2 regions of the Acinetobacter sp. YH16032 genome follow, and region 2 is predicted to be linked to the other one. Evidence: predicted binding sites of a transcription regulator. Region 2 holds the regulator's gene; the other holds the start of a gene.

Region 1 (7,801 bases), on a different contig from region 2:
ATCGTCCCTAGACCTAATGCCAATGCAGTCGCAACTTTCACCCATGTTGGAATGTATTGAAGGAATGAATCTAAGTTATCACGGTAGTTGTCCACTGTTTTTTCTTGCGCTTCAGTCATGGCAGGTAAAGCTTCTGCTTTATCTAAACGCTTGAATGCAGTCGTGCTGAGGTACATATCATTACGGAATTCAGCCACTTGATCTTCAGGAACATCTTTAATGGATGTGTAGCTTCCTACTTTTTCACCTAAATGATCCGTCAAGCTTGCCAAAGCTGGCACAACTTCAGGTGTGATTTCTTTGGTTTGGATATATGACGTGATAATTTGACGTGCTTTTTCATCTGGAATATCTTGGTGATTTGGATAAATCAAATCAGCAGTTTGAGCAGATAACTGACCAAACGTTTGGATATGTTGTTGATCTAGACTCTTGTTTAAAGAGTAAGCCAATGGCACGATCCCGATCAGAATCAACATAATCAGACCCATACCTTTTTGACCATCATTTGAGCCGTGTGCAAAACTTACACCGGTACACGTGAAAATCAAAATGGCACGAATAAGTGGCGGCGGCGGTTTATTCCCTTCTGGTGGTTGGAATAATTCCACTTGTTTCTTAAAGATTTTTTTAACCAATAAGAACAATACAGCCGCAAATGCAAAACCGATTAATGGTGAGAATAAAAGTGCTTTACCCACTTTCATCACCTGTTCCATGTCTACACCTGACGCACCATTACCTGCGTTTAAGATGTAGTTCATGATGCCCACACCTAAAATTGAACCGATCAGTGTATGCGAGCTAGAAGCAGGGATACCGAGGAACCAAGTTCCTAAGTTCCATACGATTGCGGCAATCAACATGGCAAAGACCATGGCAAAACCAGCACCTGAACCGACGTTCATAATCAATTCAACAGGCAATAGCGCGATAATACCGTAGGCAACTGCACCACTTGCGACCATTACGCCAAGGAAGTTACAGAAGCCCGCCCACATTACAGCGACAGGTGCAGATAAAGCGTTGGTATAAATAACTGTTGCCACAGCATTGGCCGTGTCATGGAAACCGTTAACGAACTCGAAACCCAATGCGATAAACAATGCCGTGGCCAACATGATCACAGCATAAAGATTTAAAGCAGGCACATGAGATAAATCAGCAGCCAACTGAAAACCAATGTAAATCAAGGTTGAAACAATCAGTGTAAGGAACACTGGCATAAAGAATTTCGGCGTTGGCACGTGAACATTCGTCGACTGCATAGGCGTTGACGATTGTGCTGAATCTGAAACTGGAGTTTGATTAGAATTCATGCAAGCAGAGAAAGAGGATAAATATCCCCTCTATTGTTCAATTTAATTATTACAATTATATGACAAAGAGCTGTCATATAAGTCATCCAAACGACACTTATTTAAGAAAATTAAACTTTAAAAACAACCAATATTCAAAATTTAACAATAATAATCAGATAGTTAATACAAAACCCTCGCCTTTAATCTTTATTTCAATCGGTAATTAAATAGATGAAATAAAGATGACATCACTGTCACATTTGTTACAACGGCAGTTATTATTACATTAGATTATGACAACATGATGAAATATAGACAGTTTCAGTTTTGATAGGTTGATCATCGTAGTCGATGGATGAAATTCACCCTTAATTTTTTGGGAATAGGTTCATAAATTTTTATTTATCAGAAAAGTGGACGTAACTCTGCTAAAATATTGCACCATTATTTGTGCAGATTTTTGTGAGAGTCATTTGATGTCTACCCTCGCCACCTTAAAAGCGCTTCTTGCCAAACGTATCCTGATTATTGATGGTGCAATGGGTACCATGATCCAACGCCACAAATTGGAAGAAGCTGATTACCGTGGTGAACGTTTTGAGGATTGGGCCTACGACCTTAAGGGTAATAACGACTTATTGGTTCTAACTCAGCCACAGATTATTCAAGGCATTCATGAAGCTTATCTTGAAGCTGGTGCAGATATTATTGAAACCAACTCGTTCAATGGAACCCGTGTTTCAATGTCTGACTACCATATGGAAGATTTGGTACCTGAGATTAACCGTGAAGCAGCTCGAATTGCCAAAGAAGCATGTAAAAAATACTCAACACCTGAAAAACCACGTTTTGTCGCGGGCGTATTAGGACCAACGTCACGTACCACTTCAATTTCACCAAATGTAAATGATCCGGCATTCCGTAACATCACCTTTGATGAGTTAAAAGTTAACTATATAGAAGCGACTAAGGCATTGATTGAAGGTGGTGCAGACATCATCTTGATTGAAACGGTCTTCGATACCCTAAATGCCAAAGCTGCGATCTTTGCAGTGAAAGAAGTGTTTAAAGAAATTGGTTACGAACTGCCAATTATGATTTCGGGCACCATTACCGATGCATCTGGCCGTACACTCACAGGTCAAACCGCAGAAGCATTCTGGAACTCAATGCGCCATGCAGAGCCTTTATCGATTGGCTTTAACTGTGCACTGGGTGCAGATGCGATGCGTCCACACGTCAAAACCGTGTCTGACGTTGCGGATACTTTTGTTTCAGCGCATCCAAACGCAGGCTTACCAAATGCCTTCGGTGGTTATGATGAAACTCCTGAAGAAACTGCAGCATTTATTAAAGAATTTGCTGAAAGTGGCTTAATTAACATTACGGGTGGTTGTTGTGGTACGACGCCGGATCATATTCGTGCGATTGCGCAAGCAGTTGAAGGTATTGCGCCGCGTCAAATCCCTGAAATTGAACCTGCATGTCGTTTAAGTGGTTTAGAACCATTTAACATTACTAAAGATTCTTTGTTTGTGAACGTGGGTGAACGTACCAACGTGACAGGTTCTAAAAAATTCCTTCGTTTAATTAAAGAAGGTAACTTCACCGAAGCTTTAGATGTGGCACGTCAACAAGTTGAAGCCGGTGCGCAAATCATCGACATCAACATGGATGAAGGGATGCTGGATTCGCAAGAAGCGATGGTGCATTTCCTGAATCTGATCGCGTCTGAGCCTGATATTTCACGTGTGCCAATCATGCTTGACTCTTCTAAATGGGAGATCATTGAAGCAGGTTTGAAATGCGTCCAAGGTAAAGCAGTTGTCAACTCAATCTCCTTAAAAGAAGGTTATGACGAGTTTGTCGAACGTGCTCGCCTCTGCCGTCAGTACGGTGCGGCAGTCATTGTCATGGCGTTTGATGAAAATGGTCAGGCGGATACTGCTGAACGTAAAAAAGAAATCTGTAAACGTTCTTATGATGTCTTAGTCAATGAAGTGGGCTTCCCTTCTGAAGATATTATTTTTGACCCGAACGTGTTTGCGGTCGCAACAGGTATTGAAGAACACAACAACTACGGTGTGGACTTCATTGAAGCAACCGGTTGGATTAAACAAAACCTTCCAAATGCGATGGTGTCAGGCGGGATCTCAAACGTATCGTTCTCATTCCGTGGTAATGAGCCTGTTCGTGAAGCGATCCATGCGGTGTTCTTGTATCACGGCATTCAACAAGGCTTAACCATGGGGATCGTCAACGCAGGTCAGCTTGCAATTTATGATGATATCGATGCTGAGCTAAAAGAAGCTGTTGAAGATGTGGTACTGAACCGTAACCAAGGCGCAAGCGGTCAAGAAGCGACTGAAAAATTGCTCGCTGTTGCGGAAAAATATCGTGGTCAAGCGGGTGCGCAAAAGGCTGAAGAAAACCTTGAATGGCGCAATGAACCTGTAGAAAAACGTCTTGAATACGCGTTAGTTAAAGGTATTACGACTTATATCGATGAAGATACTGAAGAAGCACGTTTAAAATCAGCTCGTCCACTTGATGTGATCGAAGGTCCACTCATGGCAGGGATGAACGTGGTGGGTGACCTGTTCGGTGCCGGCAAAATGTTCTTACCACAAGTGGTGAAATCTGCACGTGTGATGAAACAAGCCGTGGCTTGGTTGAACCCATTTATTGAAGCAGAAAAAACCCAAGGCGAAGCCAAAGGTAAAATCTTGCTTGCTACTGTTAAAGGCGACGTACACGACATCGGTAAAAACATCGTGGGTGTGGTACTTGGCTGTAACGGTTATGACATCGTTGACCTTGGCGTGATGGTACCGTGTGAGAAAATCTTACAAACAGCGATTGATGAAAAAGTTGACATCATCGGTTTATCAGGTTTGATTACACCGTCATTGGATGAAATGGTTTTTGTTGCCAAAGAAATGCAACGTAAAGGCTTTAACATTCCACTCATGATTGGTGGTGCGACAACATCGAAAGCGCATACTGCCGTGAAAATTGCGCCGCAATATCACAATGATGGCGTGTACTACACTGCTGATGCCTCTCGTGCAGTCGGTGTTGCAACGCAACTTTTATCTGCTGATATGAAGCCTCAATTGGCAGCGGACTATGCAGCGGATTATGAAAAAATCCGTACACGTCTAGCGAATAAGCAACCGAAAGCCGCAAAACTGTCTTATGCTGAATCAGTTGAAAATGGCTTCAAAATTGACTTTGAAAAGCATGCACCTGTAAAACCAAACTTTATTGGTTCTGAAACATTCACCAACTATCCTTTAGAAACTTTGGTGGAATACTTCGACTGGACACCATTCTTTATTTCTTGGAGTTTGGCGGGTAAATACCCGAAAATCCTTGAAGATGAAGTTGTGGGTGAAGCTGCACGTGATTTGTTTGAACAAGCACAAGCGATGCTCAAAGACATCATCGAAAATAAACGTTTCGATGCGCGCGCTACTTTCAGTCTTTACCCTGCCAACCGTGTTGCAGCAGACACTGTTGCGGTAACTGATGAAAATGGCAATGTGACGCATACCTTTGAGCATATTCGTCAGCAGTCTGACAAAGTGACAGGCAAAGCGAATTTCTCACTGGCTGACTTTGTAGCGCCGAAAGACGTGGCGCAAGATTATTTGGGTGGTTTCACTGTATCGATCTTTGGTGCGGAAGAACTTTCGCAAGAATACAAAGCCAAAGGTGATGACTATAACGCGATTATGGTTCAAGCCTTGGGTGACCGTTTTGCAGAAGCATTTGCTGAACACTTGCACCAACGTATTCGTAAAGAGTTCTGGGGCTACCAAGCCGATGAACAGCTTTCGAATGAAGAGTTGATCAAAGAGAAGTATGTGGGTATTCGTCCTGCACCGGGCTACCCTGCTTGTCCTGAACATTCTGAAAAAGCGCCATTGTTTGACTGGTTAGGTACGACTGATAAGATCGGAACTTACTTAACCAGTAGCTTTGCAATGTGGCCGCCTTCATCAGTCAGCGGTTTCTACTACGCCAACCCTGAGACTGAATACTTTAACGTGGGTAAAATCTCTGGCGATCAGTTGGAAGATTATGCGAAGCGTAAAGGTTGGACGTTAGATGAGGCGAAACGTTGGTTAGCACCGAATTTGGATGATTCTATCGTTTAATCCCCCCTCGATCCCCCTTTTCCAAAGGGGGAAGATTCCATTCTCATATCTAATTAAAAATCCCCCTCAAGTGAGGGGGATTTTTTATATGGGAGGTAAAACTGTTACGACAATTATTAAATGATCATCGTGATCACCATGCTTATGCCAAGTTTTATTAGAAACAAGTTTTGCTTGTATATGCAAAGTTTCTCTTATGTGTTTTTCTTCCAGAGAAATTTCTAACTTTTTAGAATTGTGAATATGATCATAACCATTAGCGGATTCAATAGCCCAATTAATTGAATATTCCTCTGCATCATAAGTTGAATCTATTTCCAATTCAAATGTTAAAAAATCATTTACGTTATGAAAATATTCAGGTTTTTTTAAATTTAATATTAAACTAGATCCGACGCTTGGTATATGACTTCTCTCATAAACGTGCCCTAATGAATCATTTACTCTAATAATTTGCGGAACGTTAAACATCTTTTCTTTACCTAACTGTCTATAATTAAATTTTATGCTCTCCAAAATATCATTTGTATAGCAAATTATTTGCTCAGCCTGTCTAAGGGAAATAGGGTTTGCATGTGCTAAATTATTACGAGGTTCATAAATTTTATTTAAATAATATCTCAAGACCTCATTACCTGATGGGAAATTATGAATAAAAAAATTCTCGAAATAAGATTTGTAAATTACTGGATTACAGATGATTGTTATTAAATCATCCATTAAAGTTGCATCGACATAACGACTATATCTATTAGGTTCTGCAACCATGCGTTCTTGCGCTTTATCTCTAATACTTTTTTTAATTAACCTATTATTTTTATCATCCATATAGTTAAAATAATCATGATTAACCTTCAGAAGCTCCTCATCAATTAACCTTCTCATCCAAAACTCTAACGTTTCAATACGTTCTTTGCATATCTGTCTGATTTCGGCTTCGCTTAACCCTTTAAATATCATTACTTAGCCCTAATATTTTCTCTTATTTCTAATATCTTCATAATTATAATTTCACTATTAGAGCGATAATTCTTAAAGCTCTATAAGTTTTTAAAATTAAAAAAATCATATATATCTAAAATATAAAATTTTACTCCTTTAATCAATAAAATTGCAAACAAACCTCCAACATATCATCAATCCTCCCTATCACCTGCCCATTGTCAAATCTTGAAACTTTCAACCCCAACTGAGCCAAAGCTTCATCCCTAATCCGATCTGCTTCCAATCCTTCTTTTGTGAAGTGCTGGCTGCCATCACACTCAATCACCAAATTGGCAGCAGGATAGTAAAAATCCACAATGTAATTTAATAAAGGTTTCTGCCGATAAAATTGCAAACCCAATATTTGCTTATTATTAAGCAATTAAAACTTCAAAAAAATTTTTCATATAAATTTCCAAATCGGTCTAAATGCTCATAAATAGTTTCTCGGCTTGAGGCACACCTCCATTGTCTTAAATATTGTTTATGATAATGATACTCATGAACCTCCGTACCAAAATCAAAAGATCCATAAACATATTTCACCCTCAAAAGAAACTTTTCACCACTGAATACCAGAATAATGATCTCATTGTTTTGACCTATTTCGATCACTAAGTTGAAATCAACATGAAATCTTTTTCCATTAAATTCCCTAATAATAATTTCTTTGTTTCGAGCTATCTCAATCGTTAAATTCAAATCGATATATTGCTGAGCTAAAACATCAAATAGTTCTTTACTAAAATGATCCTCAGAAGGCATAATTTTTTCTCTAAATCATTATCTGTATCTATAAAATATGAGTGTAGGCTGTAAAAAATTTATAGTTCAAATATCTTTCATTTACATACTTCAAATACCATTACATCTTATAATACGAAATTAATATTCTCCCAAATTAATATATCCTGGTGTTTCAATGAAAAAACTCATCAACCACCCTGAAAACTTGGTTGTCGACATGTGCAAAGGCTTTGTCTTGGCACACCCAGAACTTGCATTCACTGAATCACACAAAATCATTTCAAGAAAAGAAAAACACAACAATGTTGCCCTGATCAGTGGTGGTGGTAGCGGCCACGAACCTGCACATGCAGGCTTTGTCGGTCAAGGCATGTTAGACGCTGCGGTATGTGGCGATGTCTTTGCATCACCTTCACAAATTCAGGTTTATAAAGCATTACAACACGTCGCAACCGACAAAGGCGTGTTGATGATCATCAAAAACTATTCTGGTGATATGATGAATTTCCAGAACGGTGCAGCTTTAGCAACTGAAGATGGCATCAAGGTTGACTACGTCAAAGTGGCAGATGATATTGCAGTCAAAGATAGTTTATATACCGTCGG
Region 2 (7,801 bases):
GGTGATAGCATTACACCTCTCATCGCTTTGGGAATGACCAGTCTAATTGGGCTCTTTATTACTCCTGTTCTCATCGCTGGATATTTTGGATTTCCTCAATTGGGTATCATTGCACCCGCCATCGCTACGATTGTGGGTTATCTGGCCGTCCTTATTTTTCTGTACGTTTATTTAAATAAAAAAAATCATCCATTACGTCCAGATTTAGCAATGTGTAAACATGTACGCCACAATCCTGAACTGAGCAAAATTATTCTCAGGCTTGGTGTTCCTACAGGCATTCAAATGGTCACGACTTCTGTGGCAGGTTTAGTCATTGTCGGTTTGGTCAATCGCTATGGTTCAGAAGCAACAGCTGCTTATGGCGCAGTCAATCAGGTTTTGAACTATATCCAATTCCCTGCTCTGTCTATCGCAATTGCCACTTCTATTTTTGGGGCTCAAGCGATTGGTGCTGGTAAAGCCGATTCTTTATCACGTGTAACTAAAACAGCACTGGGCATGAATTTTGTCTTTACAGGCGGGCTCGTAATCTTGGCTTATTTGTTCTCAAAATATCTCATGGCATTATTTATTACAGATGAAAAAGTTGTGATACTCGGGCAACAATTATTGTTTATTGTGCTGTGGTCAATTTTATTTTTTGGCGCGAGTGCTATTTTCGCCTCAATTATGCGTGCAAGTGGCACTGTGACTATGCCAATGATCATCAATATTGTAGCCATACTCTGTATTGAACTCCCAGCAGCTTATCTATTTAGCGCATGGTGGGGGCTGGCGGGAATCTGGTACGCTTATGCTTTGGCTTTCGTTTGCTTATGTGTGATGCAAGGTTTGTATTATCAATTTGTTTGGAAAAAGAAAACTGTTCAAGTACTGATTTAAATTAAAAATCAAGAAAATAAAAAACCCGCATGACGCGGGTTTTTTTAACGATTATTTAGAATCGAAACGTTTACTCATTTTAGTCGCAAATGCAGTCACTTTTTGATAGCCCGTTGGCATCACACGTTGCATTAAATCAATCACTTTCGCATCGTTACCAATCAGTAAACGACGGCGATCTTTTTGCACTGCTTCTAGAATTTGACGCGCTGCTTCTTCAGGTGGACAACGTAATAATTTATCAAATGTCTGTGCAGATTTCTGTGGATTCATGCCCAAAGATTTTAAACTGTCATTCATTTTTGCAGCTTTCGCAATATTGGTACGAATGCCACCTGGATGTACGCAAAGCGCGCTCACACCCACATTTTCAATATCTAGCTCTTGACGAAGAGATTCAGTGAAACCACGTACAGCAAATTTAGTTGCATTATAAGCAGACTGAGTGGGTTGCGCAGTTAAACCGAATAGACTTGAAATGTTGATAATGTGTCCATCACCTGTTTTCTTAATATATGGTAAGAATTCTTTGGTGCCGTATACGACACCCCAGAAGTTAATATTAACAATCCATTCCAACTCTTCGTATGTTGCACCTTCAACGGTCGAACCCAATGCCACCCCAGCATTGTTGAAAATCATGTTCACTGAACCATGATTCTGTACAGTTTCAGCCGCCCATGCTTTAACTTCGTCACGATTCGCAACATCTACTTTTTTGGTTGTGACTCGTACATTTGCATTCTTCGTCAGTTCAACTGTTTCTGCTAAGCCCTTTTCATTTACGTCACTTAAAGACAAATGACAACCTTGCTTAGCCAGTAACACCGCAAGTTGTTGACCAATACCAGAACCTGCACCTGTGATTGCAGCCACTTTGTTTTTAAAATTTTTCATTGTGAATCCTTTTTTTGATTTTTATGCACCACAGCGTTGATCTGGGTCATTCATGTTCACTATAATTTTGACAATTATTATTGTCAATGTAACTATCGACCATTTTTATTGTTACTATAGGCCAATTTAGTATCTTTAGCTGATCAGTACTCTATACTGACCGCAGCATAACACTTTTATAAAAAGACTCGAATTGCTATGAACCCAGAGAACCTCACTCCATCAGAACACGAGCAAGCGATTGAAAAGCCTCCCGCAAAAGAGCGTCAATTTAAAGGGATGTCCTTAACTGAACGCAAACAAGCACGCCGTGAGAAACTTATTGAAGCGGGTATTGAAGCATATGGAGCTCATGGTTTTTTCTCAGTAACCGTTAAAGATATTTGCACACAAGCGAAATTAACTGAACGTTACTTTTATGAATCTTTTAAGAAAAGTGAAAACTTATTCCAAACGATCTTTTTAGAACTGATTGAGAAGCTTCAACAAACATTAATGCAAGCTATTATGAAAGCCTCTCCTGAGCCTCTAAACATGATTGATGCAGGTCTAAATGCGTTCTTTAGTTTTTTAGAAGATGATCCGCGTACCGCTCGGATTATTTATATTGATGCAATGCTCGTCCAAGAACTTCATAATCATGCAACCATTCAAGAAACAATGGGCCGTTTCGACCGAATGATTCATGCCTTTGTCACATTAATGATGCCACATACCCATCTCACTGAAAAAGAGATCTCCTTGATTGCAACTGGTCTAAATGGCTATGTCACTCAAGTTGCTGTTCGCTGGGTAGTAGGTGGTTTTAAACTTCCACGTGCTGAGGTCGTTCAGGCATGTAAAACCGTTTTTCTCGCCCTATTGAATGATCTAATGAAAAAGTAGCATCAAATTAAGATGAAGAAATTGTGACAAATCGTAAGTAAATTTAAGATATTGATTTAATTTCAAATTAATAAATATCAATGAGACAAAATATCAGCCTAATTGTCACAAAACATTGCTATATTTAACTTCGATTTCCATCTTGCAATGATACTGTCATAATTAATCTTTGTAATAAGCCTGTCATAAATATAAAACGGTTCACCGTTCATCATAGGATATTGCGTTGTGAAAGATGACTACATTTTAATTGTCGACGACGAGCTCCCAATTCGGGAAATGATCCATACTTCTTTAGATATGGCAGGCTTTCAATGCTTGGAAGCAGAAGATGCGAAACAAGCACATCAAATGATTGTTGATCAACGTCCAGCGCTTATCCTACTCGACTGGATGTTACCGGGTGGCGTGAGTGGCGTAGATTTGTGTCGTCGCCTTAAGCGTGATGAAACACTTTCAGAAATTCCAGTCATTATGTTGACTGCGCGTGGCGAAGAAGACCATAAAGTTCAAGGTCTTGATGCTGGAGCAGATGACTATATGACGAAACCATTTTCAACACGTGAGTTGGTATCCCGTATTAAAGCGGTGTTAAGACGTGCAAATGCGTTAAATGGCGAAAAAACCATTGATGCAAATGGCTTAATTCTTGACCCAGTAAGCCAACGTGTCAGCTATAATCAAAATATTCTTGATATGGGGCCAACAGAATATCGTCTATTGGCATTCTTTATGACTCATCCAGAACGTGCCTATACCCGTGCTCAATTACTTGATCAGGTATGGGGTGGAAATGTGTATATTGAAGACAGAACCATCGACGTCCATATCCGTCGCTTACGTAAGGTGCTCGAACCTTATGGTGCAGACCGTTATGTTCAAACTGTGCGTGGTACTGGCTATCGTTTTTCAACACGAGCTGATGTTGCTTTAGGTTAATTTAGATTTTATGTACGAACCCTACCCCGTCCCAGAATTGGCACGTGAACATCAAAAGTTTCTATATAGCAGTTTATGGACTTTTGCCAAGCAAGACTTACGTTTACTGGTATTTCTACTGATTATTGCGGGCTGTATCGGGTTAGGGATTGGCTATCTTTGGATATGCTTAGGCATTGCCTGTCTCATATTTTTTGGTATCCAATTACGCTCATTATATTTAGTCAATGATTGGATTTCGAATCGTCCTTACGATGTACCACCAAATTTAAATGGAATCTGGGGGGCATTACTGTTCAATGTATATCGGGCTCAACGCCAAGAACGTATTGTTCAGTCTGAAATGGTTGGACTGATCGATCGAACTCAATCTTCTCTCGTAGCTTTATCAGAAGCGATTATTCTTACGGATGATTCCCATCAAATCGAATGGTGGAATCCTGCTGCGGAAAAACTATTTGGGATTCAAGCTGTTGATCGTGGCCGTAACCTGCTCACGATTATTCGCCAGCCAGATTTTATTGAATATTTTCATAATACCCATCAAGCACCAGATGGTGTAAAAATTAAATTGGTGAACCATGATAATAAGTACGCGCAAATCAAACTGACTCGCTTTGGCAATGAAAGTCGCCTCTTAGTTGCGCACGACATTACCCGTATGAAAAATCTCGAGCAAATGCGTTCAGATTTTGTTGACAATATTTCACATGAATTAAGAACACCACTCACAGTGTTAAGTGGGTATATCGAAACATTCACAGATCAAGAAGATATCAATCCGCGTTGGAAACGTGCCTTTGAACAAATGCAATCGCAAACTAAACGCATGAATGCATTGGTCAATGATCTTTTGCTTTTGTCTCGTTTAGAAAATGAAAAACAAATTGCGAAAAATCAAATTATCGAAATGCCAAGTTTAATGAACCATCTGTTCGATGACGCGCAAGCTTACAATATTGATTATGGTCATACACTTAACCTTGATATAGACAGCCACTGTGACTTAATTGGTTCAGATATGGAATTGGCGAGTGCGTTTAGTAACTTAATTACCAATGCCATAAAGTACACCCCGAAAGGTGGCACCATTACCATCGGCTGGCATGATGATGGGGAACGTGGCTATTTTTCTGTTCAGGATACTGGTATTGGAATTGATCCAAAACACTTACCGCGTTTAACTGAGCGTTTTTATCGTGTGGATAGTGCACGCAGTCGTCAAACAGGTGGTACTGGTTTAGGCCTTGCCATCGTTAAGCACGTACTTATGCAACATGGCGCACATATTGAAATCGAGTCGAAAGAAAACGAAGGCTCTACATTTATTGCCGTGTTTCCCAAAGAACGCTTGTATAAAATACACGAATAAAAAAAAAGCGCCTTAGGCGCTTTTTTTTATTCAGAAGATATACTCAAATAAGATGACCCAACGCTTCACCCATTACTACAGTTGAGTTCGCCTTGAATGCTTGGTCCCATTGCATTTTATCTTTCTCAAACAAAACTACAGCAGTTGAACCCAAATAAAAACGTCCGAGCTCATCACCTTTTTCAAGTTTCATCGCATGATGGTTCAGCTCTAAGCGACCTGTTGGTTTTACTTTACCTGTCGCAACAGTTTCAATTCCAGCAACAATCATTGCACCAACTAAAACAACAGCCATACGACCAACATCAGTATCGAATAAACATACCATTCGTTCATTACGTGCAAACAAACCCGGAATATTTTCAGCTGTAGTTTGGTTGACTGAAAATAATTCACCTGGAATATATAAAGTTTCAGTCAATGTGCCAGAATAAGGCATATGCACACGATGATAATCACGCGGTGATAAGTACACGGTTGCAAATTCACCATTTTTGAATGGTGCTGCCAATTGAGGATCACCAATTAACTTTTCAACTGAAAAGCTTTGACCTTTTGCCTGAAAAATATCGCCCTCATTGATTTTACCTAATTGTGAAATTGCACCGTCTGCAGGTGACACGACACTTCTAGGATTAGAATCAATTGAACGAACGCCTGTTTTCAAAGAGCGAGTGAAAAACTCATTAAAGGATTTAAATTTCAAAGCATTTTGTTGCTCAGCAATTGACATATCAATGCCATATTTTGCTTTAAATGCTTGAATGACAACATTCTTTAATACTGGGTTTTCACTGGCTGCGACTTTACCCACCAAACGGCTGAGTTTTTGTTGCGGGACGATTTGCTGCGCTTGAATAAATAGTTTCTTTTTTAAATTTGTCAGACTCACTCAGGTGACTCTCCAGTAATGATTGGACTGTCGAGGCGGTTGCCCCACTCGCTCCACGCACCATCATAAGCTTGGATATCCCAACCCAGTAATCGACCAATAATGTAAGCTAAACCTGAACGGTGATGAGACTGACAATATACGACGACTGGCTGATCAAATTGAAAGCCCAATTGTTCTAAACGTTGTTGCGTGCGTTCTAAGGGGTGCAATTTTAAATGATTTTGACGATTAAGTGCAGTACTCCACTCAAAATGTCTAGCCGTTGGAATATGTCCACCACGACGTGCCGCGAGACGTTGCCCGGTATACTCCTCAGCCGTTCGGCAGTCCCATACTTGGCAAGTTTTATTTTCAATTTTTTTTATTAAAGTTGAATAATCAATACGGTGTTGATCAACATTGGATGTCTTAACTTGAAAAAGACATGTGACTGGCTGAACCTCTTCAACTTCTGAAGAAGTAGGATAGTTGGCGCCTAACCATGCATGAATACCACCATTTAATAAACTGGTGTTATAAAAACCCATACAGTGTAAATTCCAGATCAGTCGACCAGCCCATGCCCCACCTTCATCATCATAGACCACGACATGATGCTCAGGTGATATGTTTAATATCTGGACTAGCTGCTGAAGCCCTTCATCATCAGGCAATAAACCCGTAGTTTGTTCCTCTTGGCGCACTAAAAATTTTGGCTTCAGATGTATAGCATGCGGAATATGTAATTGCTCATAGACCGAACTTCGGGTCAAATCAACAATACGTAACTTTTCACTTCCTAAATGAGGAACAAGTTGTTCTGCTTCAATGAGCAGACCGAAATCAAAAGCGTTAGTGGTCATATTTATTGAATAGTTCTATTGGCCTTGTTCAAATCTTAGCACAAGACTTTTTCAAAATTATTCTGATTTTTTGCATGGTATTAGCAAAAAATCAGAAAAGGGAAATTATGATTAAGGAGACTCAACATCAAATACCTGACGCAAATATGCGAGGAAGGTATCATTATCAGTCATCGTTTTTCCTGGACTATCAGAGAGTTTAGCTACCGATTGACCATTGCATTCGACTAACTTTAAAACAATATTCAAAGCAGTTTGTCCCATATCATTGGTGAGGTTAGTACCAATCCCGAAACTGACTTGGAAACGATCTTTAAAATATTGATGCAAATCCCATGCCTTCTCTAAGTTTAGACCATCACTGAAAGTGAGCATTTTAGTTTTGCTGTCAATTTTTAATTTTTTATAATGTGCGTAGGCTTTATCGCCCCACTCATATGGATCACCACTGTCATGTCGTAGACCATCAAACAATTTGGCAAAATACAAATCAAAGTCTCTTAGGAATGCATCCATACCAACAACATCTGTCAGTGCAATGCCTAAATCTCCGCGATATTCCTGCACCCAAGTTTCAAGTGCAGCTTTTTGGAAATCACGTAAGCGAACATCAAGTGCTTGGAAAGCTTGTAAAAATTCATGCGCCATCGTACCAATGGGTGTAATACCCAACTGCTTTGCCAATAAAACATTACTTGTGCCACGAAAAATATGTGGTGCAGCCTTATTAAACTCTTCCACCACATGTTTCTGCCAGTCAAAACTATAGCGACGGCGTGTTCCAAAATCGGAAACAAGAAATGGTGGATCATTCGGTTGTTGACTACTTTCATAGTGTTTCAACAATTCAATTTTAGCTTTAAGACGGCGCTCTCCTTCTGCCAATACCTGCTCATCGCGAATACGACGAAAATAGAGTTCATTGACGATTGCAAGCACGAAAATTTCAAACATCATTGCTTGAACCATAGGTCCTTCGATACGGATATCTAAACGGCCTTGATCATCGATACTGGCTTTAATAAAGCGGCGCTTAAGTTGAAATAATTCTAAATAGTCTACAAAATCACTTTTAATAAAGCGCAA

The links. Region 2 encodes PhoB, which activates phosphate uptake and scavenging genes when phosphate is short. Its sites were predicted from a motif close to TGTCATNAANCTGTCATAA; they were not measured.
Region 1: a site for PhoB is predicted at 1,593-1,611, ahead of FTV32_RS04050 (inorganic phosphate transporter). Genes of this name have one in related genera too.

The regions. Positions count from the first base shown of each region.
Region 1 is NZ_VPEE01000003.1:198,266-206,066, forward strand. Features, by position in the region: gene FTV32_RS04050 (inorganic phosphate transporter) at 1-1,319, opposite strand, end outside; gene metH (methionine synthase) at 1,778-5,464, shown strand; gene FTV32_RS04060 (hypothetical protein) at 5,549-6,424, opposite strand; partial or broken gene FTV32_RS04065 (endonuclease domain-containing protein) at 6,567-6,827, opposite strand; gene FTV32_RS04070 (hypothetical protein) at 6,839-7,213, opposite strand; gene dhaK (dihydroxyacetone kinase subunit DhaK) at 7,371-7,801, shown strand, end outside.
Region 2 is NZ_VPEE01000012.1:47,314-55,114, reverse strand. Features, by position in the region: gene FTV32_RS08310 (MATE family efflux transporter) at 1-885, shown strand, start outside; gene FTV32_RS08305 (SDR family oxidoreductase) at 937-1,782, opposite strand; gene FTV32_RS08300 (TetR/AcrR family transcriptional regulator) at 1,981-2,667, shown strand; gene phoB (phosphate regulon transcriptional regulator PhoB) at 2,896-3,606, shown strand; gene phoR (phosphate regulon sensor histidine kinase PhoR) at 3,617-4,978, shown strand; gene asd (archaetidylserine decarboxylase) at 5,022-5,870, opposite strand; gene FTV32_RS08280 (sulfurtransferase) at 5,867-6,715, opposite strand; gene pncB (nicotinate phosphoribosyltransferase) at 6,827-7,801, opposite strand, start outside.